3 regions of the Bradyrhizobium ottawaense genome follow, and region 2 is predicted to be linked to each of the others. Evidence: predicted binding sites of a transcription regulator. Region 2 holds the regulator's gene; each other region holds the start of a gene.
The links. Region 2 encodes HrcA, which represses chaperone genes, less so after heat shock. Its sites were predicted from a motif close to GTTAGCACTCNCNNNNNGNGAGTGCTAAC; they were not measured.

Region 1 (10,487 bases), 1.3 Mb from region 2:
GGCGAAGCGGATGGTGCGGTCCATCTCGGTCATGCCCGCGGTCCAGCCCGCGGAGGTGACGCCCGGCGTCGCCTTGAATTTCGCCAGCAGCGCGCCGGCGCGCTCGGGATCGACCGACATGTTGATGGTCTGCTCGCCTGCGCGCAGCGCATCGCAGCCGACCGTGAGGCTCGCCAGCGTCACCTCGACCGCCTGGCCCTTCAGGCTCTTCAGGAAGTCGGTTGCAGCGTCGAGCTTGACCTTGACCGCGATCGCCTCCGGCGAGACGTCGGTGAAATCCTTCGGCTGCGGCGTGATGCCGTCGTCGGAGGTCTGGTTGTCCTGAAATTCCTTCTCGCTGAGATCGGAATTGTCGGGCGAGGTCACCTCGGTCACGACCTGGCCAATGCTGATCTGGCCGCGGAATTCGAAGGTGTCGCCGCTCTGCTTGCGCAGCAGCTTGACGCTGACGGGCGCCTTCTCGCTGATGCTCTGCGCGGTGCCGGTCAGGGTCTGGCCCGCGACCTGGAGATTGACGACGAAGCGGTCCTTGCGGTCGGAATTCTTTGCGACGGGATAGCAGACGTCGAGCACGGCCGCCGTCACCGTCTTGCCCTGGCGCGTCTCCTTCAGGATCACGTCGGCATTGCCGTCCATCAGCCCGTCGATCGAGGTGAAATAGCGTGTCTCGGGGCCACCGGGCGTCGTGGCCTTCGGCGACAGCTTCATCTGGGCGGATGCGGAATGCGGAGAAGCTGCAAGCAGAGCCAAAAGGGCTGTCGAACAAACCAGAAGCGCACGCATCGATGAAATCCTCGCGCAACGGGCATGATCCGGAAAGTGTGAAGCGGTTTTCCGAGAGGATCATGCCCAAACAATTCGAATCGGCGCGTCACCGTAGTGGGTTTTGGCCGTCGGTTGAATCGGAAAGCGGAGGGGCAGGGTCGGCAAAAAAGAAGGCCGCCCGGAGGCGGCCTTCGCAACATTGTAACGGAACGGAGGCTTAGAAGCCGCCCATGCCGCCGCCGCCGGGCATCGCGGGCGAGGCTTCCTTCTTCGGCGTTTCGGCGACCATGGCCTCGGTGGTGACCAGCAGGCCGGCCACGGAGGAGGCGTCCTGGAGCGCGGTGCGCACCACCTTGGCGGGATCGATGATGCCTTTCTCGATCATGTCGACATAGTCCTCGGTCTGGGCGTCGAAGCCGAAGGTCTCGGACTTGTTCTCCAGGATCTTGCCGACCACGATCGAGCCTTCCACGCCGGCGTTTTCCGAGATCTGGCGGATCGGAGCCTCGAGCGCCTTCAGCACGATGTTGATGCCGGCCTGGACGTCGGCATTGGCGTTGGTGAGACGGCCGACCGCCTTCTTGGCGCGCAGCAGCGTGACGCCGCCGCCGGGGACGATGCCTTCCTGCACCGCGGCGCGGGTGGCGTTGAGAGCGTCCTCGACGCGGTCCTTCTTCTCCTTGACCTCGATCTCGGTGGCACCGCCGACGCGGATCACGGCGACGCCGCCGGCCAGCTTGGCGAGACGCTCCTGGAGCTTCTCACGGTCGTAGTCCGAGGTGGTCTCCTCGATCTGGGCCTTGATCTGGCCGACACGGGCCTCGATGTCCGGCTTCTTGCCGGCGCCCTTGACGATCGTGGTGTTCTCCTTGTCGATCACGACCTTGCCGGCGCGGCCCAGCATCTTCACCGTGACGTTCTCGAGCTTCATGCCGAGGTCTTCGGAAATGAGCTGGCCACCGGTGAGGATGGCGAGGTCCTCGAGCATGGCCTTGCGGCGATCGCCGAAGCCCGGCGCCTTGACGGCGGCGACCTTGAGGCCGCCGCGGAGGCGGTTGACGACCAGGGTGGCCAGCGCCTCGCCCTCGACGTCTTCGGCGATGATGACGAGCGGCTTGCCCGACTGCACCACGGCTTCCAGCACCGGAAGCATGGCCTGCAGGCCCGAAAGCTTCTTCTCGTGCAGGAGGATGTAGGCATCCTCGAGCTCGGCGGTCATCTTCTCGGGGTTGGTGACGAAGTAGGGGCTGAGATAGCCGCGGTCGAACTTCATGCCCTCGACGATGTCGACTTCGGTGTCGAGCGACTTGTTCTCTTCGACGGTGATGACGCCTTCGTTGCCGACCTTCTGCATCGCCTGGGCGATCATCTTGCCGATGGCGGCATCGCCGTTGGCCGAGATGGTGCCGACCTGGGCGACCTCGGAGGAGGCGGCGACGGGCTTGGCCCGCTTCTCGATGTCCTTGATGACGGAAGCGACCGCGATGTCGATGCCGCGCTTGAGGTCCATGGGGTTCATGCCGGCGGCAACCGCCTTGGCGCCTTCGCGCACGATGGCCTGGGCCAGCACGGTGGCGGTGGTGGTGCCGTCGCCGGCGAGGTCGTTGGTCTTGGAGGCGACCTCACGCACCATCTGGGCGCCCATGTTCTCGAACTTGTCCTCGAGCTCGATCTCCTTGGCGACGGTGACGCCGTCCTTGGTGATGCGGGGTGCGCCGAAGCTCTTCTCGATGACGACGTTGCGGCCCTTCGGGCCGAGCGTCACCTTGACGGCGTTGGCGAGAACGTCGACGCCGCGCAGCATGCGATCGCGCGCGTCTCCGGAAAACTTGACGTCTTTGGCAGCCATTTTAGCAATCCCTCGTGTTTGGTGATGTGTCTGCCGCACGCCCGTCGCATCAATTCCGGGATTCGTGGACCGAACCCGGCGGAATGATGGATGCCCGGACCGCCTGGATCCGGGCATGACATTCAGCGGCTGTTCAGGCGGATGGCCTTAGGCCAGTACGCCCATGATGTCCGACTCCTTCATGATCAGGAGCTCTTCGTTGTCGATCTTGACCTCGGTGCCCGACCATTTGCCGAACAGCACGCGGTCGCCGACCTTGAGGTCGATCGGGGTCAGCTTGCCGGTCTCGTCACGGCCGCCGGGGCCGACGGCGACGACCTCTCCCTGGGAGGGCTTTTCCTTGGCGCTGTCCGGAATGATGATGCCGCCCTTGGTCTTTTCCTCGGCGTCGATACGTTTGACCACGACACGGTCATGCAGCGGACGAAATTTGGATTTAGCCATGACGTTTCCCTTTGGAGGCTCGCTTCGGAAGTAGTGGAAGTGGGTGGGGCGGCGCTTCCGTCCATCCCCCTATCCCGAGGATCGAACGGCGTGCTTAGCAATCGGGCTTTCCGAGTGCTAATAGTGGGCCCGGAAATATGGCTTGGCCGCGATCCTGTCAAGCAAAGGTGGTTAAGCGATTGGTGAGGCGGATATAGGATGGTGGCACTGGAAACTTGTTCGGGGCGCCGACGTATTAAAGGACGTCATTGCTCCGGCAGCGGTTTTGCGCTTGGCTGCAGGAGGGGTGCGGCCATGGTCTTGTTCGGGGGAATGCCATGATCAGTTCAGCTCACGCGCGCACGGTTGCCAATCTGGCCGCCGCCTCTTGTCTGGCGCTGCTGCTGGGCGCCTGCGGCGGCGGCATGAGCCTGCCGTCCTTCTCGTCGTCCTCGCCGCCGCCCGAAGCCGAGCCGGGCGTCGCGCCCGAAATGCCTGCGACCATTCGCGGCGACGAGATCGTCGGCCGCTGGGGCCTCGCCTCGTTCCAGAACCCGGCCGACCGCGCCCGCACCGAGGCCGCCGCCCGGGCCCAGTGCAAGAACCCTTATGTGATCACCGCCGGCTCCTCCGGCGGCGTGATCATGCATCTGGCCGACCAGGCAACGCCCCAGGAGCTGCGGCTGAAGGGCTCGCCGAGCGGCAAGAACTACATCGGACCGGCGGGTCCGACTCCCGGCGAGCAGGACCGCGAAATCATCTCCTTCGACGGCCGCGTCCTGATCACCCGCTTCATCGACAAGGACGCCGCCACCCGCTACGGCAACATGGTCTACGTCCGCTGCGCGCCGCGGGCGTGATGTTCGTCTTCCGTCATTCCGGGGCGCGCGAAGCGCGAACTATGGTGCGCACTCGCGCACCTGAGAATCTCGATGTGGTGAGCTTCCTGCCTTAAATCTCCGGATTCCGGGTCCGGCTCTGTCGAGCCGCCCCGGAATGACGGGCTGGGCCAAAATCAAAAACGCCGGCTCTCGCCGGCGTTTTGTTTTTCGCTATGCCGCGTCCGCTCAGTCGAACAGCGCGTCGATGTCGTCCTGCGAGGCGTGGCCGACGTCGCCGGCGAGCTTGGGGCCGTTGAGAAGCTTGTCGTCCTCGCTGCGATTGTCGACCTGCGGCACGACGTGGGACTTGATCGCGTCGACGCCGCCCCAGATCTCCATCATCGCATTGATGTGCTGTTCGATGAACTTCATCGTGCCCATCACCTTGCTGATGCGCTGGCCGGTCAGGTCCTGGAAGTTGCAGGCCTCGAAGATCGAGATGACGCGTTCCTGGATGTCGTCGGCGAGCCGCTTCTGCTGGTCGATCGAGTCCACCTTGGACATTGCGCTGGCGGCCTGGTCGATCGACTCCGCGGCCTCGAGGATCTGCTGGGTCGCCTGCTCGGTGCCGCCGACCACCGCGCCGAGCTCGCCATTGACCTTGGCCATTTCGCCGCCGTCAAAGCTCTTGCCGTGCAGTGTCGCGATTTCGCGCTTGGTGCGGTCGATGGCGTCATGGATGAGGTCGAGCTCGACCTTCAGCTTTTCGCACTGCTCGATCTGGGCCCGATAGGTCTCGAGCATGGTCCGAGCCTCGGAGAGCTCGTGGGCGGTGGAGGCGTCGATCGCCGCCATGGCTGCGCTGCCGGACAAGGGCAAGGGCGCGGTGCCTTTCGCCATCTGTGCACGGATCGCACGTAGCTCGGCCATGATCTCGCTATGCATCGGGATTGCCTCTTCAGTTACGTCCAAAATCGGCATCTCGCCACCAGCGATATCCTCGACGCGAAAACGTTTGCGGTGAACAGCCATCTGGATACTCCCCCCACCTCACTCACGCGTCTTTGTAGGCAGAAGCGATTTAACACGAAGTTCACGGCAGGAACTGTTGTGCGGCTGCGCGCGACGGCGCGCAAAGAAGCGATTAACCATGGGCGCGCGGCGTTCATCGAAAATAAACGCTGATCGCCAAATTGCCCCGCTGCTGACGACGTGGTGAATCCAAACGCCGCTTCTGTTTACCAAACAAAACGGCTTTTGCTTTTTATTGACCACGTCGGGGGCGCGGACCAGCCATCAGCTCTCCACGGCGCATGTGATCTAGACGAAACAGTACAGAGTACGTCGATGTTCAAGAAAATGTCTGTCGCGCTGCTCGGCAGCGCTTGCACCTTCATTGCCGGCGCAAACAGTGCCAGCGCCTTCGACAATTCGGTGCCGAACGATCCGCCCGCGGTGCTCTACCAGCCGCAGGTGCCGCCGGCGCCGGTGCGCGTCGCCTCCAATGCGAACATGGGCGGCGGCTTCATCGAGTTCCTGTTCGGCGACGGTCCCGGCCGCGGTCCGGCCTACGCGCCGCAGCAGCCGGTCTATCAACAGCAGCCCGGCTATTACGACCAGCGCCGCCTGCCGCCGATGGGCGAGCCGCAGATGCAGGGTGGATATCAGCAAGGCGCGGTTCAGCAGGAGACGGCCGACCCGCGGCAGCGTCAGTTCGATCCAAGGTTCGAGAAGCAATCTGTTGACTATAGCGGCAAGGAAAGTCCCGGCACCATCGTGGTCGATACCCCGAACAAATTCCTCTATCTCGTCGAGGGCAACGGCAGGGCGATGCGCTACGGCATTGGCGTCGGGCGTCCCGGCTTCACCTGGTCCGGCGTGAAGGCGATCACAGCCAAGCGCGAATGGCCGGACTGGACGCCGCCGGCCGAAATGATCGCGCGCCGTCCCGATTTGCCCCGGCACATGGAAGGCGGTCCGGAGAACCCGCTCGGCGCCCGCGCGATGTATCTGGGCTCGACGCTGTACCGCATCCACGGCTCCAACGAGCCCTGGACCATCGGCACCAACGTCTCCTCCGGCTGCATCCGCATGCGCAACGAAGACGTCATCGACCTCTACGGCCGCGTCAATGTCGGCACCAAGGTCGTGGTGATGTAGCCCAGCGCGCGCTGCGAGCCGTCAACTCCGCGTGTCGCGCCGGCTCGCGACGCGCGGCATCGAAGGCGTTGCGCGCCGCCGGCGTACGTCCTCCGGCCGAGGTCTAAAGCGCGATGCGATCAGGATGAATCGTCATCGCGCTTAAAGCATGATCTTTTCGGAAAACCGCTGCGCACTTTTCCGGATCATGCTTTAGGCTGGCCGACGATGCCGCCTCGAACCGAGACGAGGGGCAACAGAGCAGCGACGACGAGTTGATGAATGGGAAAGAGATGCGCGAACGGAGCGTTTCAACCGCCGCGCCGACAGCTCTGCCTTCTTGAGGCGCTCGTGCAGTCCCTCCAACTCCGACAACTCGGTGATGAGATGAGTTGTCACGTTGGTCAGGGTTGCGATGCGCTGCTGAAGTGGACTCATTTTTAAAACCCCGACTATAACCAAGAGAGGCAACCACATTGGTGTGTGGCATGAGCAACGTGTTCTTCCAGTTGAACACCCATGTCCGAATTTGGAAATCCGGGAGTCTACGGTCGCACGCGTCAGACGGCGATTTGATTTGTCATGGTGAATTCAGGCGCGTCGGGTAACGTTCAGCTCAGTCCAATGGAGCTGCGCATTAGTCATATTATATCGAGCGTCCTCTCTCCTTGCCGTGGCACAAAAGACGCTCGAGCCCATGCTCTAAAGAAAACGGCCGCCGAGAGGCGGCCGTCCGCATCTTTCGGACGAATTGCTCACGCGTAATCGCTGCCGCCATCGTCGTCGCCGCCGAAATCGCTGTCGTCGGCTACGTCCATATTGCCGTCGTCGTTGTTGTCGCCGTAGTTCTGGTCGTTGTCGTTACGATCGTTGTTCGCCTGGTCGGAGAAGCTCTGGCGGGACTCCCGGTTGGAGCCGATGTCGTTGAGGCCGGCATCGCGCGCGAGCGAGCCGCCGGACTGGTCGCTGCCGCCCCAAGGACTTCCACCGGCGCTGCGGTCGCCGAGGGCGTTGGTGTCGCCAAAGGCCTGCTGATGCGATCCGCCCATCATGCCGCGGATGCTCGAGAGCAGCAGCGAGCCGCCGACGACGCCGGCGGCAGCTGCCGCTGCGGTGCCGAGGAACGAGCCGCCGCCACCGCCCATCGGCGGTGCGCCATAACCCTGGCCCTGGCCCGGGCCCTGACCTGGACCTTGGCCGTAAGGCGGCTGACCGTAGCCCGGCTGCGTCTGCTGCATCGCTCCGCCGCTGTTCCAGACCGGCCGCGTGTCACGCGGCGGCACGTTCGGAACCGAGCCGCGCGAGGGGCCTCCGCCGAACAAGGTATCGCGCATGGTGTCGAGGAAGCCGCCGGACTGCGCCTGCTCGGGCGCATGGGCCGCTTCCAGCTCCTGGATGCGGTTATGGGCACGCTTCAGCGCTTCGTCCTGCAGCAGCGTGGTCTGCACCAGCGCATAGATCGCGCCGGGTGCCTTGCGCAGTCCGTCCGAGATCGCGGCGATCGCGTCGGGATCGCGCGGTGCGTTTTCCAGTTTCGAAAGCCGGTCGAAAAGGTCGTCGACGAGCTGGCGTTCCTGCGGCGTCATGATCAGTCTCCCTCGCGCAAAACAAGCGCGAAGCAGATGTAGGGTTCCATTGTGGCCCCAACAGTGCCGGCCGGATTAAATTTCGGTATGCGACAAGCTGCCCCGCGGCTTGCTGTCCGCCGGTGTCATCCCAGCGTGGCGCCGCTGTCCGCCAGCAGACGCGCGAAGGCGTCGCCCGCCAGATAGGCGTGCTCGCGTTCGCGGACATCCGTCATCGGATCGAGGCCGGCGAGGACATCGTCGACGAAGCCGGGGTGGCACATCACGAGGCCGCCATCTGGCAAGCCTTCCAGGAATTGCCGCATCAGCTCGCCAAAATCGGCCGCCCGCGTGAAGTCATAGGCGCCGGCAAAGCCCGGGTTGAAGCTGAGCCCCGCGCTGCCGGCACGGCGGCGGAATTGCGCGCTGAGGACGTCGAGCACGATGGCCTTGGGTGAGGCCAGCCGCTGCTTGAGCGGCAGGTCGCGGCCGCCCTGGCGCACCCAGGCGTTCGGCGCGCCTTCGCGGACCGCATCGACAAAGCCGTCGCGCACCTGCGGATAGAGCTGCACATGCTGATGGCCGTCGACGAAGTCAGGCGCGCGCCCGAACGCTTCGGCGAAGGCGGCGAGCTGCGCCTTCACCTCGTTGCGGAAGAATTCGCGGTCGAGCCGCCGCAAAATGCCCGCGCGCAGCAGCTTCGGAAACGGCATGAACATGTCGCCGTCGAGCGGGCGGAAATGCATGGTGAGGGGACGGAACGGCGCCGACAGCGTCACGTGCAATCCGATCGCGCAGCGCGGGCTCGTCTTCGCCGAGGCCTGAAGCGCCTCGACCTCGCTGCGCGCGATTGCGGGCCCCACCATCATCACCGAGGTGGCGTTGAGGCGGCCGCGTTCGATCAGGTCGCGGATGGCGCGGTTGACGCCCGGGCTGATGCCGTAATCGTCGGCACAGAGCCAGATCCGCCGCAGACCGGCGGCCGCGCTCATTCGGCCGCCGTCCTCTTCGCGGCGTCGCTCGAAGCGTCCTGCGCCGCTTCGAAGTGCTTTTCACTATGCTCGGCGACGAAGTAGATCGGGCGCGCCTTCAACTCGGAGAGGATCTTGCCGATATATTCGCCGACGATGCCGATCATGATGAGCTGCACGCCGCCGATCGTCATCAGGCCGATCACGAGCGAGGGATAGCCGGGCACCTGCTTGCCGGTCGTGAACACCTCCCAGAGGATCGAAAGGCCGAACAGGAAGGCGCCCCCGGCGAGAATGACGCCGAGCAGGCTGGCGAAGCGCAGGGGGGCCACCGAAAACGAGGTCAGGCCCTCGATCGACAGGCCGAGCAGGCTCGCGGCGTTGAAGGTGGTGACGCCATGGGCGCGGGCGGAAGGCTCGTAGTCGACCCGGATCTGGCGGAAGCCGATCCAGCTGGCGAGGCCCTTGAAGAACCGGTTGCGCTCGGGCAGCTGCCTGAGCGCTGTGACCGCGCGCGGCGACAGCAGGCGGAAGTCGCCGGCGTCCTCGGGAATCTTCTGCCGTGCCCCCCAATTGATCAGCGCGTAGAAGCCGTGCACGGCGACCCGGCGCAGGAAGGTCTCGTTGTCGCGATGCGCCTTGGCGGTGTAGACGACGTCATAGCCGTCATCGATCCAGTGCCGCACCAGCTGTTCGATCAGGGCCGGCGGATGCTGGCCGTCGCCGTCCATGAACATGACGGCGCCGAGCCGGGCATGGTCGAGGCCGGCCATCAGCGCCGCTTCCTTGCCGAAATTGCGCGACAGCGACACCACCTGGACGTCGATCGCGTCGGCCGGCAGCGCGCGGGCGATCGCCAGCGTCGCATCCTTGCTGCCGTCGTCGACATAGACGACCTCGCAAGCCAGCCGATAGCGCTCCCGCAAGGTTTTTGCCAGATCGCAGATGCGCTGGTGCAGGGCGGCGAGGCCCGCCGCCTCGTTGTAGACGGGGACGACGATCGACAGTCCCTTCGCCGCGGCGGTGCCTGCGGTCGTCGTCATGCCGGAAACGTCAGAGCCCAGCGTCATCGATCAAGTTCCAGAAGCGTTCAAAGTCATCTTAACAGCATATGGTAGCTGCCGTTTGCTGTCGCAAAGCTGAACGGAAAAGCCGAACGGCCTGAGGCTCACTGCCGCAGGAACGCCTCCAGCTTGGCGAACAGCGGGTTCTCCCGGTCGAACACGTAGTCGAGCGAAACCACCGAGACGGTCTCGGCGCCATGCTCGCGCAGGAAGCTTGCCAGCGCATAGAGCTGTCCCGGCGGGCAGTGCAACGTCAACATGCCCGACGAGGTCGGCCCGCCGAACGGGGCTTCGACGCCGAACCGGCCATGGGCTTCGCCGAGCAGCGCCGCGTCGCATTGCCGGAAGCGGGTGCGGACCTCGCGATACTTGTTGGCTCGCGCCCTTGCTGCGATGTGATCGAGGATGACGCGCGCGGTCTCCCGCGCCTGCGGCGTCCAGTCGGCCTCTTTCGAGGCGACCAGATTGGCCTGGCTGCGCAGGATCACGCCGTCGTCGAGCACCCGCAAGCCGTTGGCGGCGAGCGTCGCGCCCGTCGTGGTGATGTCGACGATCAGCTCGGCGCTGCCGGCCGCCGGCGCGCCTTCGGTCGCGCCGCTACTTTCAACGATGCGGTAATCGGTGATGCCGTGGCTCTGGAAGAAGGTGCGGGTGAGGTTGATGAACTTGGTCGCGACCCGCATCCGCATGTGATGCTGCTCGCGGAAGCCGGTGGTGACGTCGTCGAGGTCGGCCATGGTGCGAACGTCGATCCAGGCCTGCGGCACCGCGACGACGACGTCGGCGTAGCCGAAGCCGAGCCCGTCGATCAGCGACACGCGCTTGTCGGCGTCCGCGATGTTCTCGCGCACCAGGTCTTCCCCGGTGACGCCGAGATGCGCGAGGCCGCG
Region 2 (10,487 bases):
CCTCGCAGGTGACCGAGACCGGAATCTCGATCTGCGCGGTCTTGCCGCCGAAGGCTTCCTCGAGCGTGATTTCCATGTTGTAGCGCAGGTCGGCGCCGCGCTCGCGGCCGCCGCGGCCGCGCTGCCCGGCCATGCCGAACAAATCTTCGAAAATATCGGAGAAGGAAGAGGCAAAGCCCGCACCGAAGCCGGCGCCGCCGCCGCCCTGCTCGAAGGCGGCATGGCCGTAGCGGTCATAGGCCGCGCGCTTGTCCTTGTCCTTGAGGACCTCGTAGGCCTCGTTGATTTCCTTGAACTTGACTTCGCTGGTGTCGTCCCCGGGATTGCGGTCCGGGTGGAACTTCATCGCCAGCTTGCGGAACGACGATTTCAGAACGGATTCGTCGGCATCGCGTTCGACTTCGAGAGTTTCGTAATAGCAGCGCTTGGTGGACGTGGACATGTGGGACTCGGTCTATCCAATCGCGATTCAAGTCGGAGCGAAACGACGTCGCCACACGACGATATAGGCAGCCTTCTGCCCGGCGGCAGAGGGTCGCTTGGCGGCGTTCAGCATAACGGCTGGGAATTGATCGATCGTAACGGGCGACCCGCCCGTCCGTCCCGACACGGCGGCCTCCCCCGCGAAGGAGGAGGCCGGTAGAGCGTGTGGGGTCCAAGCCGTCCGCATCATGACCCTCTTGGGGTTCAGGCGGACTTCTTGTTGTTCTTGTCGTCGTCGACTTCGGTGAATTCCGCGTCGACGACGTCGTCCTTGGCCGCGTCCTTCTTGGCGTCGGCCTCGGCCTGCTGCTTGTACATGGCCTCGCCGAGCTTCATCGAAGCCTGGGCCAGCGTCTGGGTCTTGGCCTTGATCGCCTCGGCATCGTCGCCCTTCAGCGCTTCCTTGAGGTCGCCGACGGCATCCTCGATGGCGCGGCGCTCGGTCTCGCCGACCTTCGAACCGTGCTCGGCCAAAGCCTTCTCGGTCGAATGCACCAGACCATCCGCCTCGTTCTTGGCGGTCACGGCCTCGCGGCGCTTCTTGTCCGCCTCGGCATTGGCCTCGGCGTCCTTGACCATCTTCTCGATGTCGGCTTCCGACAGGCCGCCGGAGGCCTGGATGCGGATCTGCTGCTCCTTGCCGGTGGCCTTGTCCTTGGCCGAGACGTTGACGATACCGTTGGCGTCGATGTCGAAGGTCACCTCGATCTGCGGCATGCCGCGCGGAGCCGGCGGAATGCCCATCAGGTCGAACTGGCCGAGCATCTTGTTGTCGGCCGCCATTTCACGCTCGCCCTGGAAGACGCGGATGGTGACCGCGTTCTGGCTGTCCTCGGCGGTCGAGAACACCTGGCTCTTCTTGGTCGGGATCGTGGTGTTGCGGTCGATGATGCGGGTGAACACGCCGCCCAGCGTCTCGATGCCCAGCGACAGCGGGGTGACGTCGAGCAGCAGCACGTCCTTGACGTCGCCCTGGAGCACGCCGGCCTGGATCGCAGCGCCGATCGCCACGACTTCGTCCGGGTTGACGCCCTTGTGCGGCTCCTTGCCGAACAGCTGCTTCACGACTTCCTGGACCTTCGGCATGCGCGACATGCCGCCGACCAGAACCACTTCGCCGATCTCACCGGCGGTGACGCCGGCGTCCTTCAGCGCCTTTCGGCAGGGCTCGACGGTCTTCTGGACGAGGTCGTCGACCAGCGCCTCGAACTTGGCGCGGGTGAGCTTCATCGTCAGATGCTTCGGGCCGGTCTGGTCCGCGGTGATGAAGGGCAGATTGATCTCGGTCTGCGTCGTCGAGGACAGCTCGATCTTGGCCTTTTCAGCGGCTTCCTTCAGGCGCTGCAACGCGAGCTTGTCGTTGCGCAGGTTGATGCCCTGCTCCTTCTGGAATTCGTCGGCGAGATAGCCGACCAGGCGCATGTCGAAGTCTTCGCCGCCGAGGAAGGTGTCGCCGTTGGTCGACTTCACCTCGAACACGCCGTCGCCGATCTCGAGGATCGAGATATCGAACGTGCCGCCGCCGAGATCGTACACCGCGATCGTGCCGGTCTTGGTCTTGTCGAGGCCATAGGCGAGCGCGGCCGCGGTCGGCTCGTTGATGATGCGCAGCACTTCGAGGCCCGCGATCTTGCCGGCGTCCTTGGTCGCCTGGCGCTGGGCGTCGTTGAAGTAGGCGGGAACGGTGATGACGGCCTGATCGACCTTCTGGCCGAGATGGGCTTCCGCGGTCTCCTTCATCTTCTGCAAGATGAACGCCGAGACCTGCGAGGGCGAGTAGGTCTGGCCGTCGGCCTCGACCCAGGCGTCGCCGTTGGAAGCCTTCACGATCTTGTAGGGGACGAGCTTCTTGTCCTTCTCGACCATCGGGTCGTCGTAGCGGCGGCCGATGAGGCGCTTCACTGCGAAGAAGGTGCGCTCGGGATTGGTGACGGCCTGGCGCTTGGCCGGCTGGCCGACGAGGCGCTCACCGTCGTCCGTCACGGCGACGATCGAAGGCGTCGTGCGCATGCCTTCGGAATTCTCGATGACTTTGGCGTTCTTGCCATCCATCACGGCGACGCACGAATTCGTGGTGCCGAGGTCGATCCCAATGACCTTTCCCATGGTCCTGATATCCTTGTTTTTGCGGCAGGTTGGCTGGGCCCAGAAGGCACCCGACCGAAACCCCCTAAGATCAAACATCCGCGATATTGCGATGATTGAGGCTCATATAGGAGGGGGGGAGGGGCCCGCAAGGACCGAAGCTACGTTTCTGCCGTGAAAACATTGGGTTTTGGACGATGATATCCGGGCTTCACCGCCCTTGCGGGTGAGGAATTATTAACAGGTTCAGGCTTCAGCAAGCCCCCGCTACCGCAAGCCCGCCCACCCTGTTGCCGCAAGCCCAAACCCGGTAAAAGGCGGACCGGCCGGGCAGCCGCCACAGCTGCTTCGCGCGACAATGCGGCCCGGTGGCCGACCATCGAACGGCCTCAATGTGAACCAATCAGAGTGCCCATGAAGCTGATCCGCCCCCTCGCCGCGCTCGCCCTTCTGATCGCCTCCGCGTTTCCGGCCTTCGCCGCCGACGCCGTGTTTCCACCCGGCTTGCGCCTCGGCATGGTGCCGCTGGTCGGTCTCAGCACGGCAAAAACGTTTCCGGGATTCGAGAGCGAGGATGGCAGCGTCAAGGTGTTGATCACCGAGCTGCCGCCGGCAGCCTATGGCGAGGTCGTGAGCGCCTTCAATTCCAATCCGGCCGGCGCTGGCGGCGTCAAGCAGGACAAGATCGAGACGCCCGCGGGCCTCGCTTATTTCACCACCGAAAGCGGCAAGGCCGGCGACACCCCGGTGAAGCGCTATTCGATGATCGTGCCGGGCGCCGGCTTCTCCGGCTACGTCGCGGTGCAGGTCCCGGAGAATGCGACCAAGATCTACACGGATGAGGCGGTGCGGCAGATGTTTGCGACCGCCACTACCCGCAAGCAGGTCTCGGCCGAGGAGCAGATCGCGCTGATGCCGTTCAGGATCACCGATCTCGCCGAATTCAAGGACATCCGCACTCTGGCGCCGGGCTCGAGCATCATCCTGGCGGACGGCGACGAGAGCACCGGTTACGAGTCGAAGCCGTTCATGATCCTCGGCCTGATCGGCGCCACGCCGCAGCAGGCCGACGACCGCGCCCGCTTCGCCCAGGAGGCGGCGCTGCAGATTCCCGGCGTGCGCGAATCGCGCGTCACCATGTCCGAGCCGATCCGCATCAACGGCCAGCAAGGCTTCGAGACCCGGATCGACGGCATCAGCGGCAAGGACAAGGTCCCGGTGACCGTGGTGCAGTGGATCCGCTTCTCGAGCGGAGGCGCCTCGCTGCGCATCATCGCCAGCGCCCCGCGCGACCAGTGGCTGGCCGCCTTCACTCGCTTCCGCGCCGTGCGCGACGGCATCCAGCCGAAGGGGTAGGCCAGAGGCGCTCCAACACACTCGGTGTCGTCCCGGCCTAGCGCGCAATTGCGCGCGGGGGGCCGGGACCCATACCGCGTGATCTCGCGATTGCGGTCGGTCGCAGTACCCACGAAGAGTCTTCGCCAAACTTCTCCCTGGGGGTATGGGTCCCGGATCTGCGCTGCGCTTGTCCGGGACGACAGCGGTGTTGAGGCTGCACGCCCAACCCCTCATCAAACCCGGCCGCATTTTCGGGCTTCTGTTCGTACACGAACGGAACTAGGCTTCGTCTCCGTTGAGTTCATCCGAAGGGGAGGCGAACGATGCTGGATCGGCGACAAGTCTTGGCAATGCTTGGGACGACGGCGCTTGCAACGCTGGCTCCAACCGCACTCCTTGCAGCGGCATCGATCAAGCCGGACGATGCCTCCGCGCTGCTCGTGATCGACGTGCAGAACTGCTTCCTGCCCGGCGGCAGCCTCGCGGTGAAAGAGGGCGAGCAGGTGGTGCCCGTCATCAACAAGATCTCGAAAGCATTTGCGAATGTGGTGATGACGCAGGACTGGCACACGCCGGGCCACATCTCGTTTGCGTCGGTGCATTCCGGCAAGAAGCCGTTCGAGACCGTCGACCTTCCCTATGGCAAGCAGGTGCTGTGGCCCGACCATTGCGTGCAGGGCACCGATGGCGCTTCGCTGTCGAAGGACCTTGCGATCCCGCACGCCGAGCTCATCATCCGCAAGGGCTTTCACAAGGACGTCGACAGCTATTCGGCCTTCCTCGAAGCCGACGGCAAGACCTCGACGGGACTTGCCGGCTATCTGAGGGGACGCAAGATCAAGCGCGTCTTCGTCGCAGGGCTCGCGACGGATTTCTGCGTCGCCTGGACCGCGCTCGACGCGCGCAAGGCTGGCTTCGAGGTCTATGTGGTGGAAGACGCCTGCCGCGGCATCGACACGCAGGGCTCGCTGGCAAAAGCCTGGGCCGATATGGCCAAGGCCGGCGTGAAGCGGATTCAGTCTGCGGATATCGCGAGCGCGCAGGGCTAGATGACTGTCATTCCGGGGCGATGCGAAGCATCGAACTATGGTGCGCCATTGCGCACCTCAGAATCCCGAGATTCCGGGTTTGGCTCTTCGAGCCGCCCCGGAATGACGCAAAAAAATCAGTTCGCCGCGCCGCTCGACTCGTTGTTGTTCGCCGCGGCCGCGGGCTTCGCGCCGCCCTTGGCGACACCGACCAAGGCCGGGCGCAGCACGCGCTCGCCGATGGTGTAGCCGGCCTGCATGATCTGCACCACGGTGCCCGACGGCACCGACGCATCGGGCACTTCGTACATCGCCTGGTGGAAGTTCGGGTCGAACTTCTGGCCCTGCGGATCGAGCTTCTTCACGCCGTGCTTTTCCAGCGCGTTGAGCAGCGAGCGCTCGGTAAGCTCGACGCCTTCGATCAGCGAGATCAGGCCGGGATCGGCCGTGGCGCGGGCCTCGGCCGGAACGGCATCGAGCGCGCGCTGAAGATTATCGGCGATGTCGAGCACGTCGCGGGCAAAGCCGGTGATGCCGTAGAGGCGGGCGTCGGCGACCTCCTTGGTGGTACGCTTGCGCAGATTCTCCATCTCGGCCAGCGTCCGCAGCATGCGGTCACGCGCCTCGGCGGCTTCCTTCTGCAACTGCTCGACCGAGCCGGGCTCGGGATCGTCGGGCATGATGTAGGGTTTTGACACCACGGGCTCGCCGGTCGCGGCAGTCGTGTCTTCGGGTTGCCGGTCTTGCTCGGTCATCGGCTCTAATCTCGAACTCGTTTCCAGGGATTGTTGGCCCGGATATCGTGCCTAAAGCGCCGAAAATCAAGCGCCCGTGATCGGCGGAAACGCCGATCAGCCTCCCAAAAGACGGCTGACGATGCGGGCCGCGTAGTCCACGGTCGGGATCACGCGGGCATAATTCAGCCGGGTTGGCCCGATCACGCCCAAAACACCGACAATATGGCCGGCGGCATCCCGATAGGGCGAGATGATCGTAGAGGAGCCGGACAAGGAAAACAGTTTGTTCTCGGAACCGATGAAGATACGCACGCCCTCAGCGGTCTCGGCACGCCCCAGCAGGTCGATCACGCCGCGCTTGGTCTCGAGATCGTCGAACAGCAGGCGCACCCGTTCCAGATCCTCCAGCGCATGCAGGTCTTCGAGCAGATTGGCGTGGCCGCGGACGATGAGCTGGCGATCCTCGTTCTCGCCGCCGGACCAGCTGGCGATGCCGGCGGAAATCACCTTCTGTGCGAGCTGATCGAGCTCGGCGCGGGCCTCTCCAAGTGCCGTCTCGAGCTCGAGCCGCGCCTCGGCCAGGGTGCGGCCGCGGATGCGCGCATTGAGGAAATTGCCGGCCTCGGTGATCGCCGAGGAGGGAACTCCGGGGGGCAGCGACAGCACGCGGTTTTCGACCTGGCCGTCCTCGCCGACCAGGATCACCAGCGCCTTTTCCGGTTCCAGACGGACGAATTCGATGTGTTTCAGCCGCGCATTGGATTTCGGCGTCAGCACCACCGCGGCGGCGCGGGTCAGGCCCGACAGCCGCGTCAGCGCCTGGTCCAGCGCCGCCTCGACCGATTGCGCCTGGCCGACGGTGGCAAGCTGGCTCTGGATCGACTGCCGCTCGGCCTCGTTGAGGTCGCCGACCTGCATCAGGGCATCGACGAAGAACCGCAGGCCGAGTTCCGTCGGCAGCCGACCGGCGGAGGTGTGCGGGGCGTAGATCAGGCCGAGCTGTTCCAGATCGGCCATGACGTTGCGGACCGAGGCCGGCGACAGCGGCATGGCGATGAGGCGCGAGATATTGCGCGAGCCCACGGGCTCACCGGTCGCGAGGTAACTTTCGACAATTTGACGAAAGATGTCGCGAGAACGCTCGTTGAGCTGGGCGAGGCCTGCGCGCGGCGCGATCAGATGGATCGGATCGTGATGGGCCACAGACGGTAACTCCTCTCAGATGCTCATAATTTGTCCATCCAGGAGGGTTCTGACAAGCGTCGCGTTTGCAGGGTGGAGAACCGGGGGTGAAAAAGCCTTGTCCTTTCCCCTTGCCGCATACCCTCACCCCACCTACAAGCACCGCGAATAGCCCTAACCTGCGAGTTTTGGAGGATTTCCCATGCGGCCAAGCCGCCGTGCGCCCGACGAATTGCGCCCCGTGACGCTGGAGCGCGGCGTGGTCAAATATGCGGAAGGCTCCTGCCTGGTGAAATTCGGCGACACCCATGTGCTGGTCACCGCCACGCTGGAAGATCGCCTGCCGCCGTGGCTGAAGGGCCAGGGCCGCGGCTGGGTCACCGCCGAATATGGCATGCTGCCGCGCGCGACCTCCGAACGCACCCGCCGCGAGGCCTCCGCCGGCAAGCAAAGTGGCCGCACCGTCGAGATCCAGCGCCTGATCGGCCGCTCGCTTCGCACCATCGTCGATCTCGAAGCGCTCGGTGAGCGCCAGATCACGGTCGATTGCGACGTGCTCCAGGCCGACGGCGGCACGCGCACGGCCTCGATCACCGGCGCCTGGGTCGCGCTCGCCGATTGCATCAACTGGATGAAGGCGCGCAACATGATCAAGGCCAATGTGATGCGCGACAACGTCGCTGCGATCTCCTGCGGCATCTACAACGGCACGCCCGTGCTCGATCTCGACTATGCCGAGGATTCGGAAGCCCAGACCGACGCCAATTTCGTCATGACCGGCGACGGCCGCATCATCGAGGTGCAGGGCACCGCGGAACGCGAGCCGTTCACGCAGGACGAGTTCCTGAAGCTGATCGCCCTGGCGCAAAAGGGCATCGCGCGTCTCGTGGACTTGCAGAAACTGGCTGTCGCGTAGTCAATAAGCCCATGCACCGCCGAATCACCGGAAAGCTGGTCATCGCCACCCATAATCCCGGCAAGCTCGCCGAGATGAAGGAGCTGCTCGCGCCGTACGGCATCGAGGCGGTGTCGGCCGGAGAGCTCGGCCTCGGCGAGCCCGACGAGACCGGCAACGATTTCCGCAGCAATGCCGCGATCAAGGCGATCGCGGCAGCGCGGGCGACCAAGCTTCCCGCCTTTGCCGACGATTCCGGCATCGTGGTCGACGCACTCGACGGCGCGCCGGGCATTTTCTCCGCGCGCTGGGCTGGACCTTCCAAGGATTTCGCCGCGGCGATGGCGCAGATCGAGCGCCTGTTGCAGGAGCGCGGCGCCACCACGCCGGACAAGCGCAAAGCGCATTTCGTCTCCGCGCTCTGCGTCGCCTGGCCCGACGATCATCTCGAAGAGGTCGAGGCGCGCGTCGACGGCACGCTGGTCTGGCCGCCGCGCGGCACCGCCGGCTTCGGCTACGACCCGATGTTCCTGCCGGACGGCCACAGCCGCACCTTCGGCGAGATGGACAGCATCGAGAAGCACGGCCTGCCGCCGCTCGGCCTTGGCCTGTCGCATCGCGCCCGCGCCTTCGTGAAACTGGCGGAGATCTGCCTTGAGCCGCGCTAAGGAAGCCTTCGGCGTCTACGTGCACTGGCCGTTCTGCCTGTCGAAATGCCCGTATTGCGACTTCAACAGCCATGTCCGCCACGCTGCGATCGACGAGGCGCGCTTCGCCTCCGCCTTCGCGCGCGAGATCGCAGCCACCGCCGAGCGCTCGCCCGGCCGTGAGGTCACCTCGATCTTTCTCGGCGGCGGCACACCGTCGTTGATGCAGCCCGCAACGGTCGGCGCGGTGCTCGATGCGATCGGCAAGCACTGGACCGTCGCCGGCGATGTCGAGGTGACGCTGGAGGCGAATCCGACCAGCGTCGAAGCCACGCGCTTTGCCGGCTATCGCACCGCCGGCGTCAACCGCGTCTCGCTCGGCGTGCAGGCGCTCGACGATGCCTCGCTGAAAGCGCTGGGCCGCCTGCACAGCGCGCGCGAGGCGCTCGATGCCGTCGCCATAGCGCGCCGCTCGTTCGATCGCTATTCGTTCGATCTGATCTACGCCCGTCCCGACCAGACGCCGGCGATGTGGGCCGATGAGCTGCGTCTCGCCATCGACGAAGCGGCCGAGCATCTGTCGCTCTATCAATTGACGATCGAGGAAGGCACGCCGTTCTTCGGCCTGCACCAGGCCGGCAAATTGAAGACGCCGGACGAAGCGGTGGCGCGCGCGCTTTACGACGTCACGCAGGAGACCTGCGACAAGCTCGGGCTGCCCGCCTACGAGATCTCCAATCACGCACGGCGCGGCGCCGAGTGCCGGCACAATCTGGTCTATTGGCGCGGCGAGGAATATGCCGGCATCGGCCCCGGCGCGCATGGCCGGCTCGACATCGACGGCGTCAGGCACGCCACCGCCACCGAGAAGCGTCCCGAGGCCTGGCTGATGCGGGTCGAGACCAATGGCCATGGTGTCGTCACCGACGATCTGCTCAACAGCGAAGAGCGCGCCGACGAATTTTTGCTGATGGGACTGCGCCTCGCCGAAGGCATCGACCCCGAGCGCTACAAAGCCCTCTCCGGCCGCCCGCTCGATCCCAAGCGCATCGCGCTGCTGCGCGAGGAAGGCGCGATCACGGTGGATGCGACGGGCCGCTTGCGCGTGACGAGCAGCGGTTTTCCGGTGCTGGATGCAGTGGTCGCGGATCTCGCGGCATAACGCGCTGCCGTAGGGTGGGCAAAGCGAAGCGTGCCCACGAATTCCATGCGATTAGCTGAGAGATGGTGGGCACGGCGCGAAGCGCGCCTTTGCCCACCCTACGGCACTGTCGTCCCGAACTACGCCCCAAAACTCTTCGGCGAGCCCGCGACGGCAACGCCGCCACCCTGGGTCACCTTCATCACCGCAAGCCCGCGCTCGTTGGTGCCGTCCGCACGGAAACGAAACAGGCCGTCGATGCCGGCAAAGCCGGACGGATTGGTCAGTACGTCGGACGAGAAGCGCGTGGTGCCTTGCGTGCGCGCCAGCGCGGCGACGAGGGCGACCGCGTCATAGGCCAGCGTTGCCGTGCGAATCGGTTCGGCGCCGTATTTGGTGCGGTAGCGGCCGGAGAAGGCGCGGAAGCCGGCCGGGTCGGGCGCGGCATAGAGGCCGCCTTGCAAGCTCGCATTCGCATAAACCCGCGGATTGTCCCACAGGCCGGTGCCGAGCAACTGGATGTTGCGTAAGTTCGCGCCCGCCGCGGTCATCGCATCTGCGACCGTCACCACGGCATCGCCGTCATCGGCAATGAACAACGCATCCGCGCTGCCGAGTTGCTGCGCCACGGTGCGCGCCGGCGTGGCGCGATCGGCGCCGTATTTTTCGAACGAGACGATGCGCCCGCCGCGGCGCGGCACGGCCGCTTTCACCGCGGCCTCGACGACATTGCCATAGGCATTGTCGGGCACCAGCACGGCGACGGAGCGCTTTCCGATGCTGGCGGAATATTCGACGATGCGGTTGACGTCGGACTCCGGCAGGAAGGAGAGCAAATAGACGCCGCGGCCGGCGATGCTGGAATCGGTCGAGAACGCCATCACGGAAATGCCGCGCGTGCGCGCGACTTGCGCCACCGCCGGCACCGATTGCGCGAACAGCGGTCCCAAA
Region 3 (10,487 bases), 3.1 Mb from region 2:
GAAAGGGATATCGGCCAGAAGCCTGTTATCGCCAAAAAGCGTCCCTTCGCTGGGCAAGGGCCGAGCGGGGTCGCGCACGATCTCCCGCACGGTCGGCGCGGCGACGGGTTGAAACGACGCTCTTGACGGTGGCGCCGTAACGCCGCGTCGGCCAAAAGTGTTGGTCGCCATGAAAGCACTCCCGCGTTTTCACATCCTTGAGTTGCTGCGAGAGGTATTTTCGATTGGTTAGCGCCCGCCCTGCAGGTCAGCTGAAACCATCCGACTGGTAATTGCCCGGTTTCCCAGATCGCGTGCTTTTTAGCGATCGTGACGGGAACGCTGACGACGTGTTTGATGGGCGGTGTTGGGGCTGGAGTCGCGACAGTCCTGCAGCCCGGATGGAATGCAGCGCAATCCGGGCTACGTACCCGTCACAGCAATGACGAAGGAGAGAGATCGCCTACGCCTTCAACTCCACCGTCCTGAACTCCGCCGGCAGGATCACCTCCAGCAGTTCGACGTCATCCGAATAATCCAGGATCATGTGCTTGATCTTCGGCGGCTGGGTCCAGGCGCTGCCTTCTTTCATCAACGTCTCGCCCTGCCCGTCCATATAAGTCTTCACCCAGCCCTTGAGCACGTAGACCATCTGGAAGTCGACGTCGTGAAAATGCAGCTTTGACACCTCAGCCGGATCGCAAGGACCTTGCAGCCGGATCACGTGCGCTTGCGCGAGGCCATGGCTAGCGTCGGCGATGCCGAGGTCGCGGTATTTCGCGTAAGCGCGCAGGCCATCGGCCTTGAAGTCTTCCTCGCGGTGATGGCTGATCGCGATGCGCTGCCTGGGACGTGCGGGCTTCTTCGGTACGGCAGTGCGAGCCTTTGCCTTCACCGCCTTGCGTGCCGAGGATCGCGCCGCCGCTTTGGCGCCGCTCCGCTTCTTCACTGCGGTCTTCGTTGCGGGTCTTGATGCCTTTTGCTTGGCCATTGTCTGCCTCCCTGATCTGAGCGCGCCCGCCGGACGGGTACAACCCGAGCACAGATTATCCAGTCTTGGATGAGGCGGCAATTGCCGGGCGCAAGGCTAGCGGCTCAATGACCCGATCGGTCGTAGCTTGTCCCAAGCTGTCGTGGCGAACGGCCGTCGTCTCGTATTCGTTCTCCCGCTGAATTAATCTCGAAGAGAGATTCTGGGGGATTGAAGCCATGGGCAACAGCGTAGGTCAGCGTGCATTTCAAAATGCCCGGCTTCAGAAACGGCAAAAAGCCGAAGTGCTGCCGTTGCTCGGGCATGCGCTCCAGCTACACAAGATGGGGCTTCTCGCCGAGGCCCAGGCTGCCTATCGGCAACTCCTGCAGCTCGCGCCCAACCAATTCATGGCGCTGCACATGCTCGGTGCTTTGGAGTCCGACGCCAAGAATTTTCAGCAAGCCGAAATCCTGCTGAGCCGGGCGGTCGCCGTGGATCCGCAATCTGCCGATGCTCATATGAGGCTGGGCGTCGCGCTCAACGGGCTGCGCCGTCACGACGAGGCCTGCGCGAGCTATCGAAAGGCCCTCGCCTTGCGGCCCAACCACGCCGCAACCCTCTCCAATCTCGGTAACGCGAGCGTGGCCCTCGATCTTCACGAGGAGGCGCTTCACAGCTACGACAAGGCGATCGCACTCGACGCAAGCCTTGCCGAAGCCCACAACGGCCGGGGTTGGGCGCTGTGCCGTCAACGCAATTATGACGAGGCCGTCGCAAGCTTGAACCGCGCGCTGTCGATCAAGCCCGACTATGCCGCGGCGCTGGCGAACCGTGCCACGGCTTTACGGGAACTTCAGCGATTTGACGAAGCGCTGGCAGACGGCAATCAGGCAATTGCGCTGGCACCCGACGACGCGAATGGGTGGCTCGCGCGGGCCAGTGTCCTGCTCCAGATCCAGCAAATTGCCCACGCATCCCACGACTGCCAGCAGGCGCTGGCGATCGATCCCGATTCCATTCAAGCTCACCTGGTGCTGGGTCTTTGCCTCGCCGGACTTGGCCGGGTCGACGAAGCCCTCGCCAGTTTCGACAGAGCCCTCGACATCCAGCCTGACCTGCAGAGCGCGATCTCCAACAAGATATTCACGCTCGATTTTGCGGGGGACGCCACCGTTGAACGGCATCAGCAGGCGCGTCAGGTGTGGTGGGAGCGTGTCGGCGCGAAAATCGCTTCAGGCGCGGCGGGCCCGCATGACAACAACCGCGATCCGGACCGCCGTCTGGTGCTCGGCTATGTCTCGTCGGATTTCAACGCGCATTCGGCTGCGTTGATTTTCAAGCCGGTGCTCCAACACCATGACCGGGCACAGTTCGAGGTCGTGTGCTACGCTTGTTCGTCGAAAGTGGATGCGACGACCGGTGAATTTCAGGGGATCGCCGATCGCTGGCGCGACGCCTCGCAATGGACCGAAGATCGCCTCACCGCCGAGATCCGCGCCGACGGCATCGACATCCTGATCGATCTGTCCGGCCATACCAGAGGCAACCGCCTCGGCGTGTTTGCGCGCAAGCCTGCACCGATCCAGGTGCACGGCTGGGGTCACGGCACTGGCACCGGGCTGCCGACGATCGATTATCTGTTCTCGGACCCGGTCGCGATTCCCTTCGAGGTTCGGCATCTGTTTGCGGAGACCGTTGTCGACCTGCCGTGCTTCGTGACGCTGGCCTCGCTGCCGACCGAGATTCCGCGGGCACCTACGCCGGCGATCTCGAACGGCTTCGTCACCTTCGGCGTCTTCAACCGCATCAGCAAGATTTCGGACGAGGCGGCGCAAGTCTGGTCCAGGATTCTCGAGCGGGTGCCGGGCTCGCGACTGCTGATCAAGGATGTTGCGCTGGACGACCAGCTGGTCCGCGAAAATTTGCTGGCGCGGTTCGAGGCTTGCGGATTGCCGGCCGAACGCGTCGATCTGCTCGGCGCCACCTTGCGAAGCAAACATCTGGCATCGTTCAATCGCGTCGATATCTGCCTCGACCCGTTCCCGCAGAACGGCGGCGTCAGCACGTGGGAAGCCTTGCAGATGGGCGTGCCGGTGGTGGCGAAGCTCGGCAACAGCCTGCCCAGCCGTGCTGCCGGCTCCATCCTCACCGCTCTCGGCTTGCCGGACTGGGTCACGGACAGCCATGAGGCGTATATCGAAATCGCAACGAGCCGAGGTTCTGAGATCAGCGAGCTCGACAGGTTGCGCCGCGAGCTGCCCGACAAGATCCGGGCCGCAGCCGCCAGCAACCCCGTCTCATACGGGCGAGCGGTCGACGAGGCCTATCGCGCGATGTGGAGACGCTATTGCAGCGAGGGCGCCTGATCGCCCCTCAGGCGATCCCGGGAATAGTGCGTTCGTCCGACGAGCTGCAAGGGAGATATCGGTAGGGTTGGCAAAACGACTGGTCCGCCATAGCTCGAAGAGCGACGGCGGAAGCGTGCCTACCTTCCGCGCGCGATCATGGAGAGATGGTGGGCACGGCGCTTAAGCGCCTTGGCCCACCCTACGAGACCGATATTCGTCTCAATGCAGCCGGAACACGCCATCCACGGCGCGCAGCTCGGCCGGCTTGATCAGCTTGGAGTGCGCGACGGTGACCGAATGGAGGGGACCGTCCAGCTTTTCCTGCCAGAAGGCCAGGAAATCCTTCAGCGCCGGGAATTTCGGAAACATGTCGTAGTTCTGCCAGACGTAGGTCTGGAGCAGCGAGGGATGATCCGGCATCCGGTAGAGGATTTGTGCCGTCGTCAGCCCGTAACCTAAAAGCTGTTTCCGAAAGTCCTCGGAAACGCCCCCACTCCGCACGCCCATGCCAACCTCCTTTGCAGGAGCGCATTCAAGGGGCGGCCTGGTCGGTGTGCGCCTTACGAGCCACCCGGTACTGATGCGCTCACATGAGAGAAATGTGACGCAAACTGACAACCCATCTCAAGCCCAAAAGTTTAACAAGCTGTTGAAATTCAATGCGTTAGCAGCAGATGGATCACCGTGCTAATACGGCTCGGCCTCGGTTAACGATGGAAAAGAGATTCTGGCAGTCCGCGCTTCCGGGTGCTGATTTTTCTGCTAGAAGCCCTTGCTCCCGCAAAATTCCTGTCCTATTTCAGCCTCGCCTGTGCTAGCACTCGCGGGCACAGATTGCTAACAGACGAAAATCATCAACTCGTGCAAATGCTTAGGAGAGCTGCATGAAATTCCGTCCGCTTCACGACCGCGTCGTGGTCAAGCGCATCGACGCAGAAGAGAAGACCGCCGGCGGCATCATCATCCCCGACACTGCCAAGGAAAAGCCCTCCCAGGGCGAAGTCGTCGCCGTCGGCCCCGGTGGCCGCGACGAAGCCGGCAAGCTGATCCCGATCGACCTCAAGGTCGGCGACCGCGTGCTGTTCGGCAAGTGGTCCGGCACTGAAGTCAAGATCGACGGCGTCGATCTCTTGATCATGAAGGAAAGCGACATCATGGGCGTCCTCGACGTCCCCGCTTCCAAGAAGAAGGCGGCCTAAGAGCCCCTCTCTCCCTCCAGTCAACCTCAAGGAAAATTCCAGATGGCAGCCAAAGAAGTCAAATTCTCGGTTGAAGCGCGCGACAAGATGCTGCGCGGCGTCGACATCCTCGCCAACGCGGTAAAGGTCACGCTCGGTCCGAAGGGCCGCAACGTCGTGCTCGACAAGTCGTTCGGCGCTCCCCGCATCACCAAGGACGGCGTCACCGTCGCCAAGGAGATCGAGCTCGAGGACAAGTTCGAGAACATGGGCGCCCAGATGGTGCGCGAAGTCGCCTCCAAGTCCGCTGACGCGGCCGGCGACGGCACCACCACCGCCACCGTGCTGGCCCAGGCGATCGTGCGCGAAGGCGCCAAGTCGGTTGCCGCCGGCATGAACCCGATGGACCTCAAGCGCGGTATCGACCTCGCGGTCGAGGCCGTCGTTGCAGACCTCCAGAAGAACTCCAAGAAGGTCACCTCGAACGACGAGATCGCCCAGGTCGGCACCATCTCGGCCAACGGCGACCAGGAGATCGGCAAGTTCCTCTCCGACGCCATGAAGAAGGTCGGCAACGAGGGTGTCATCACCGTCGAGGAAGCCAAGTCGCTCGAGACCGAGCTCGACGTCGTCGAGGGCATGCAGTTCGACCGCGGCTACATCTCGCCCTACTTCGTCACCAACGCCGACAAGATGCGCGTTGAGATGGACGACGCCTACATCCTCATCAACGAGAAGAAGCTCTCCTCGCTGAACGAGCTGCTGCCGCTGCTCGAGGCCGTGGTGCAGACCGGCAAGCCGCTGGTCATCGTCGCCGAGGACGTCGAAGGCGAAGCCCTCGCGACCCTGGTCGTGAACCGCCTCCGTGGCGGCCTGAAGGTCGCGGCCGTCAAGGCTCCGGGCTTCGGCGATCGCCGCAAGGCCATGCTGCAGGACATCGCGATCCTGACCGGCGGCCAGGCGATCTCGGAAGATCTCGGCATCAAGCTCGAGAACGTCACGCTCAACATGCTCGGTCGCGCCAAGAAGGTGATGATCGACAAGGAGAACACCACGATCGTCAACGGCGCCGGCAAGAAGGCCGACATCGAGGCGCGCGTGGCCCAGATCAAGGCGCAGATCGAGGAGACCACCTCGGATTACGACCGTGAGAAGCTCCAGGAGCGTCTTGCCAAGCTCGCTGGCGGCGTCGCGGTGATCCGCGTCGGCGGCGCGACCGAGGTCGAGGTGAAGGAGCGCAAGGATCGCGTTGATGACGCGATGCATGCGACCCGCGCGGCTGTGGAAGAAGGCATCGTTCCGGGCGGCGGCGTCGCCCTGCTCCGTGCCTCCGAGCAGCTCAAGGGCCTGCGCACCAAGAACGACGACCAGAAGACCGGCGTCGAGATCGTGCGCAAGGCGCTGTCGGCTCCGGCTCGCCAGATCGCGATCAACGCCGGTGAAGACGGCTCGGTGATCGTCGGCAAGATCCTGGAGAGCAAGACCTACGCTTACGGCTTCGACTCCCAGACCGGCGAATATGCCGACCTCGTCAAGAAGGGCATCATCGACCCGACCAAGGTGGTCCGTACCGCGATCCAGAACGCTGCCTCGGTGGCCGCGCTCCTGATCACCACGGAAGCCATGGTCGCCGAGCTGCCCAAGAAGGGCGGCGCCGGTCCGGCGATGCCCCCGGGCGGCGGCATGGGCGGCATGGACTTCTAAGGTCCAACGACCTCAAGAACTACGAAACCCCGGCAGCGATGCCGGGGTTTTTGTTTGGGGGGCAAACACTCTCCGCTCGTCATTCCGGGGCGCGCCCGCTTGGGCGCGAGCCCGGAATCCATAACCACTAAACTCAGTTGGCTATCCCCGGATAGAGATCATCCCAATTCGGGTTTTGCTCTTCGATCAGGCGCGTCTTCCAATCCCGCCGCCACTTCTTGAGTTCTTTCTCGCGGGCGATCGCCGTCGTAGGATCGTCGTAGATTTCGAACAAGACGAGCTTGTCGACGCCGTACTTCGTCGTGAAGCCGGGGACGGCTTTCGTCTTGTGCTCGTATACACGGCGCACGAGGTCGTTGGTCACGCCGATGTAGAGCGTGCCATGCTTCTTACTCGCGAGGATGTAGACGTAATAGGCCATTCCATCCGCCTGTGGTTATGGATTCCGGGCTCGCGCTTCGCGCGCCCCGGAATGACGACGGCCCTCACTCTACCTTGCCCAGCCGCTCCATGTGCGGCTCGCCGTCTTCGTCGAGCGACCAGAAGATGCGCGTCACCTTGCCGACGAGATTGTCCATCGGCACGAAACCGAACGTCGACAGCATGCGGCTGTCGGTGGAATTGTCGCGGTTGTCGCCGAGCACGAAGAAATGGCCCGGGGGCACCGTGAAGACGTTGGTGTTGTCCAGGAAACCGTTGTCGAGGCAGTCGTTGGTGACATAGGACGCGCCGCTCGGCAGCGTCTCGCGCCAACGCTTGACCCTGACGCCGCCATCCCCACCGCAGGCGTTGTCGGCGAGCCCGTCCTCGAGCGCGACGCGCGTCACCGGCCGGTCGTTGAGGATGAACTGGCCCTGCCGCATCTGGATGCGGTCGCCGGGCAGCCCGACCACGCGTTTGACGTAGTCGACCGAGCTGTCCTTTGCGGTCCGGAACACGACGATGTCGCCGTATTCCGGGTCGGCGGCGAAGACGCGACCCGAGATCCAGGACGACGCGAACGGCAATGAATACCGGCCGTAGCCATAGGCATATTTGGCGGCGAAGACGTAGTCACCGACCATCAGCGTCGGCGCCATCGAATTGGAGGGGATGCTGAACGGCTGATAGAGGACGAAGCGAAACAGGATCAGCGGGGACCACAGCACCGGGACCAGCAGGATCAGGATGACGATCACCTTCCATTCCCGCGATTGCGCTCGCGACGGCCGGATGGAGTCCTGAAGAATCGTCATGCGCCTGCCCTGATCAAACCCGTGGTCTTCGCGAGATTACGCAACCTTCGCGCGCGCGCAATCCCGGCTCCGTGATTTTGGTCGCACAGGCGCGGTTCGGCGTTCATTGCAAGCGACGACGACGGATAAGTGAAGGGCCGCCCGTGGGCGGCCCTTCGGTTTTACGCACTCTCGGGGGCCTTCAGGCGCACGAGCCGGGTCAGAAGGGCATCGAGGCCCTCGCCGTTGCCGGCGTGGAGGTCGATGCGGCCGACCTTCTCGACCAGCCGCTCCAGCGACTCCAGCTCCTTGAGCCGCAGCAGCAGGGGGTTCTCCTCCATCAGGCGGGCGGTGTTCAGAAGCGAACGCGTCGCCGCGGTCTCCTCCTGCCGGCGGATCAGGTTCGCCTTGGCGACCCGCTCCGCCTCCACCACCTTGTTCACCAACTCCCGGATCTCGCCGGGCAGGATCACGTCCTTGACGCCGAGCTCGGTGACCTCGACACCGGACTCCGCGACGCGTGCCCGCACATAGTCGCGCAGCTCCGCATCCAGCGCCGCCTTCGCAGACAGCACCTCGTCCAGCGTCCGGCCCGCAACCGCCTCGCGGATCGCGAACTGCACCAAACGGTACAGCCACGCATCCACGTCGGGCACGGTCGCAACCGTCCGCTCGGGATCGACCACCTTACGGAACGCCGTCAGCGTCACCCGCAGCGCGATGCGATCCTTGGTCAGCATCTCCTGCGCGGTGATCTCGACCGCCTGGGGCCGCAGGTCGAGGCGCTTCACCTCGATCTTGCGGCCGACGGTCCAGAAGGCGTGCCGACCGGGCACGAGCCGCTCGACGAGCCGGCCCTCGACATAGAGCAGGCCCGCCTCGTGGTTCTCGACCACCGTCTCCGACGTCACGGCCGAGCGGTTACGCTCGATCATGGCCAGATGCCGCGCGCCGACCCTGACATCGCTGGACACGTCGATGCGCTCGACATCGACGCTCGTTGCGACCTTCCAGTAGACGCGCACCTGCCAGGGCGTCATCAGATGCACGGGCCGGCCGTCGAGGCTGACGATGGCGATCTCGTCCGCCTTGGTCTCGACCGCCTCGAACAGTTCGGCGGCGAGATCAGGCCGTGCGGCCTTCAGCACCGCGTAGCGATCCGCAGAGAATTCGCTGCGGACCACATCGAGCACCTCGGCCTTGAGCTCGTGCAGGGGATCGAACAGACGATGCCTGCCGGGCGCGAGCACGCGCACGAGCTGCCCGTTGCGCGTGAGCAGCGCACGCTCGCCATCCTTGACCGTCACGTTCAGCATCAGCAAATGCCAGCCCTTGTTCGAAGTCATGGCACGCCTCCATCGTTTTGCGTCCGGCCGGATGCCGGACAACAGGTTTCGTTTGCAAAGGATTTGAGGACGCGGACGACGCTTCCTGAGAGATCGACGGACCGAGGCTTGAGCTCGCATGACGACGGGCGCACGCGCGCGATCGCGCGACGGATGTCGCGCGGCCGAGCGGAGCCACCCGGCATCAACGCAAGCGGTATCTACCCGCGGCGCAAAGCCGGTCTCACAGTGTCTAGGTTCGGACGGAAAGCCTTGCGGCAAAACGGCCGGACTGCGACTGAAGCGCGCGTCCGGTCCTCGTCAGAGGTGTCAGTTTTTCAGGCTGACCCGTAGCGCTGGAGCGGGATTCGAACCCGCGTCACGATGATTAAACGTCATCTGCTCTACCACTGAGCTATCCTTTGGTTGGTACAAGAAATCGGAATCGAACCGATGCCTCCGAATTTTACTCCGGCGCTCTCCATGAGCTACATCCTGCGTCTTCATTCGGCGGAACACGAAACCGGAGACCGGCTCGCGCCAGCCGGGATCTCAGAGAGCCCGGACACATGGCCTAGCGAAGGAGCGGGCTAATAGACCAGGCACGTTCGGGTTGCAAGGGGGAGCTCGAAGATTTTTCGACACAGCTTGCGCAGTGTGACGCGAGGATCACAGCGCCATGTGCGTCAAGGGCGCGAAGTTTCCTGGAAACACGCCCTCACCCAGTCGATCGTCACGCGCGTCGCGGGATCGCGCTTGAGATGGTTCTGCACCAAGAGCCAGACGTCGCGCCGCCTCGGCAGCAGCGTCGCGCGCAGGCTGCGGTCGGCGAACAGGCCTTCGCAGCTGTGCTCGGGCAGCACGCCGACGGCCTGATGCGACTGGATCAAGGTCCTGATGATGCGGACATTGTCGGTGATGCAGCGAACGTTCGTCAGCCGCTTCGCGCGCAAGAACTGCTGTTCGGGAATGGTGTCGAGCTCATCGGGATAGATGCAGGCGACCGGCTCGCCGCCGGCGCGGTCGGCGGGCTCGAAGAAATACAGCCTGACATCGCCGAGCTTGGAGATGGTGAAGTCGCCCTTCTCCGGCTTGCGCAGGCGAATGGCGAGGTCGGCCTGCCAGCGCGAGAATTTGACGTTGCCGCTGGACGTCAGGAATTGCAGGGTCAGGCCGGGATGATCGCGCAGGAAGCTGCTCGCGTGCGGCGCCAGCAACTCTTCGGCGACCGCGTTGGTCGAGGCGATGCGCAGGCGGCCGACCGGGCCGGGCTGGCTCTCCTTGATGCGGTCGATCGCCGCGACATGGACGGCCATCGCGCCGACATGCTCGAGCACCGCCTCGCAATGGCGCGTCGGACGGCGCTGGCCGTCCACGGCATCGAACAGCAGCACGCCGAGATCGCGCTGAATGCGTGCGAGCCGGCGGCCGACGGTGGTCTCGTCGATGCGCAGCCGCGCGCTGGCGCCGGCATAGGTGCCCTCGTCCCTCACCGCGGCAATGATGCGCAGATCGTCCCAGTTCATCCGGGCGAGCCTAGCAGGCGATGCCGCGTCCTGCAAATCTGCAGCCATTAGCTGCAATAGTCCTGCACAATAGCAGGCCCATGCTGCGCTAATGTGACGCCATCCGATCTCCCTGGAAGGCCTGACCAGCATGACCGCTCCCAAGACCCTGCTCGAACTCGCCGGCGCCGATCTCAATCCGCCGAAGCTCAACGAGGCCTGCCTCGTGCTGATCGACATCCAGAACGAATATTGCGCCGG

Region 1: CIT37_RS07215 (co-chaperone GroES) is a predicted target of HrcA. The motif match lies at 3,152-3,180, and genes of this name have one in related genera.
Region 3: CIT37_RS15765 (co-chaperone GroES) is a predicted target of HrcA. The motif match lies at 4,114-4,142, and genes of this name have one in related genera.

The regions. Positions count from the first base shown of each region.
Region 1 is NZ_CP029425.2:1,520,325-1,530,811, forward strand. It holds gene CIT37_RS07205 (hypothetical protein) at 1-783, opposite strand, end outside; gene groL (chaperonin GroEL) at 983-2,614, opposite strand; gene CIT37_RS07215 (co-chaperone GroES) at 2,762-3,058, opposite strand; gene CIT37_RS07220 (hypothetical protein) at 3,376-3,897, shown strand; gene CIT37_RS07225 (protein phosphatase CheZ) at 4,105-4,890, opposite strand; gene CIT37_RS07230 (L,D-transpeptidase) at 5,206-6,018, shown strand; gene CIT37_RS07235 (DUF2076 domain-containing protein) at 6,753-7,583, opposite strand; gene CIT37_RS07240 (ChbG/HpnK family deacetylase) at 7,709-8,554, opposite strand; gene CIT37_RS07245 (glycosyltransferase family 2 protein) at 8,551-9,603, opposite strand; gene hisG (ATP phosphoribosyltransferase) at 9,702-10,487, opposite strand, start outside.
Region 2 is NZ_CP029425.2:188,159-198,645, forward strand. It holds gene dnaJ (molecular chaperone DnaJ) at 1-442, opposite strand, end outside; gene dnaK (molecular chaperone DnaK) at 688-2,589, opposite strand; gene CIT37_RS00885 (hypothetical protein) at 2,983-3,924, shown strand; gene pncA (bifunctional nicotinamidase/pyrazinamidase) at 4,230-4,955, shown strand; gene grpE (nucleotide exchange factor GrpE) at 5,072-5,689, opposite strand; gene hrcA (heat-inducible transcriptional repressor HrcA) at 5,786-6,874, opposite strand; gene rph (ribonuclease PH) at 7,056-7,769, shown strand; gene rdgB (RdgB/HAM1 family non-canonical purine NTP pyrophosphatase) at 7,781-8,416, shown strand; gene hemW (radical SAM family heme chaperone HemW) at 8,403-9,557, shown strand; gene CIT37_RS00920 (penicillin-binding protein activator) at 9,677-10,487, opposite strand, start outside.
Region 3 is NZ_CP029425.2:3,327,899-3,338,385, reverse strand. It holds gene CIT37_RS15785 (rhomboid family intramembrane serine protease) at 1-171, opposite strand, end outside; gene CIT37_RS15780 (cupin domain-containing protein) at 443-970, opposite strand; gene CIT37_RS15775 (O-linked N-acetylglucosamine transferase, SPINDLY family protein) at 1,189-3,318, shown strand; gene CIT37_RS15770 (usg protein) at 3,520-3,807, opposite strand; gene CIT37_RS15765 (co-chaperone GroES) at 4,185-4,499, shown strand; gene groL (chaperonin GroEL) at 4,542-6,182, shown strand; gene CIT37_RS15755 (GIY-YIG nuclease family protein) at 6,316-6,603, opposite strand; gene lepB (signal peptidase I) at 6,668-7,417, opposite strand; gene CIT37_RS15745 (slipin family protein) at 7,579-8,742, opposite strand; tRNA gene CIT37_RS15740 (tRNA-Lys) at 9,076-9,141, opposite strand; tRNA gene CIT37_RS15735 (tRNA-Leu) at 9,149-9,220, opposite strand; gene CIT37_RS15730 (LysR family transcriptional regulator) at 9,408-10,247, opposite strand; gene CIT37_RS15725 (cysteine hydrolase family protein) at 10,378-10,487, shown strand, end outside.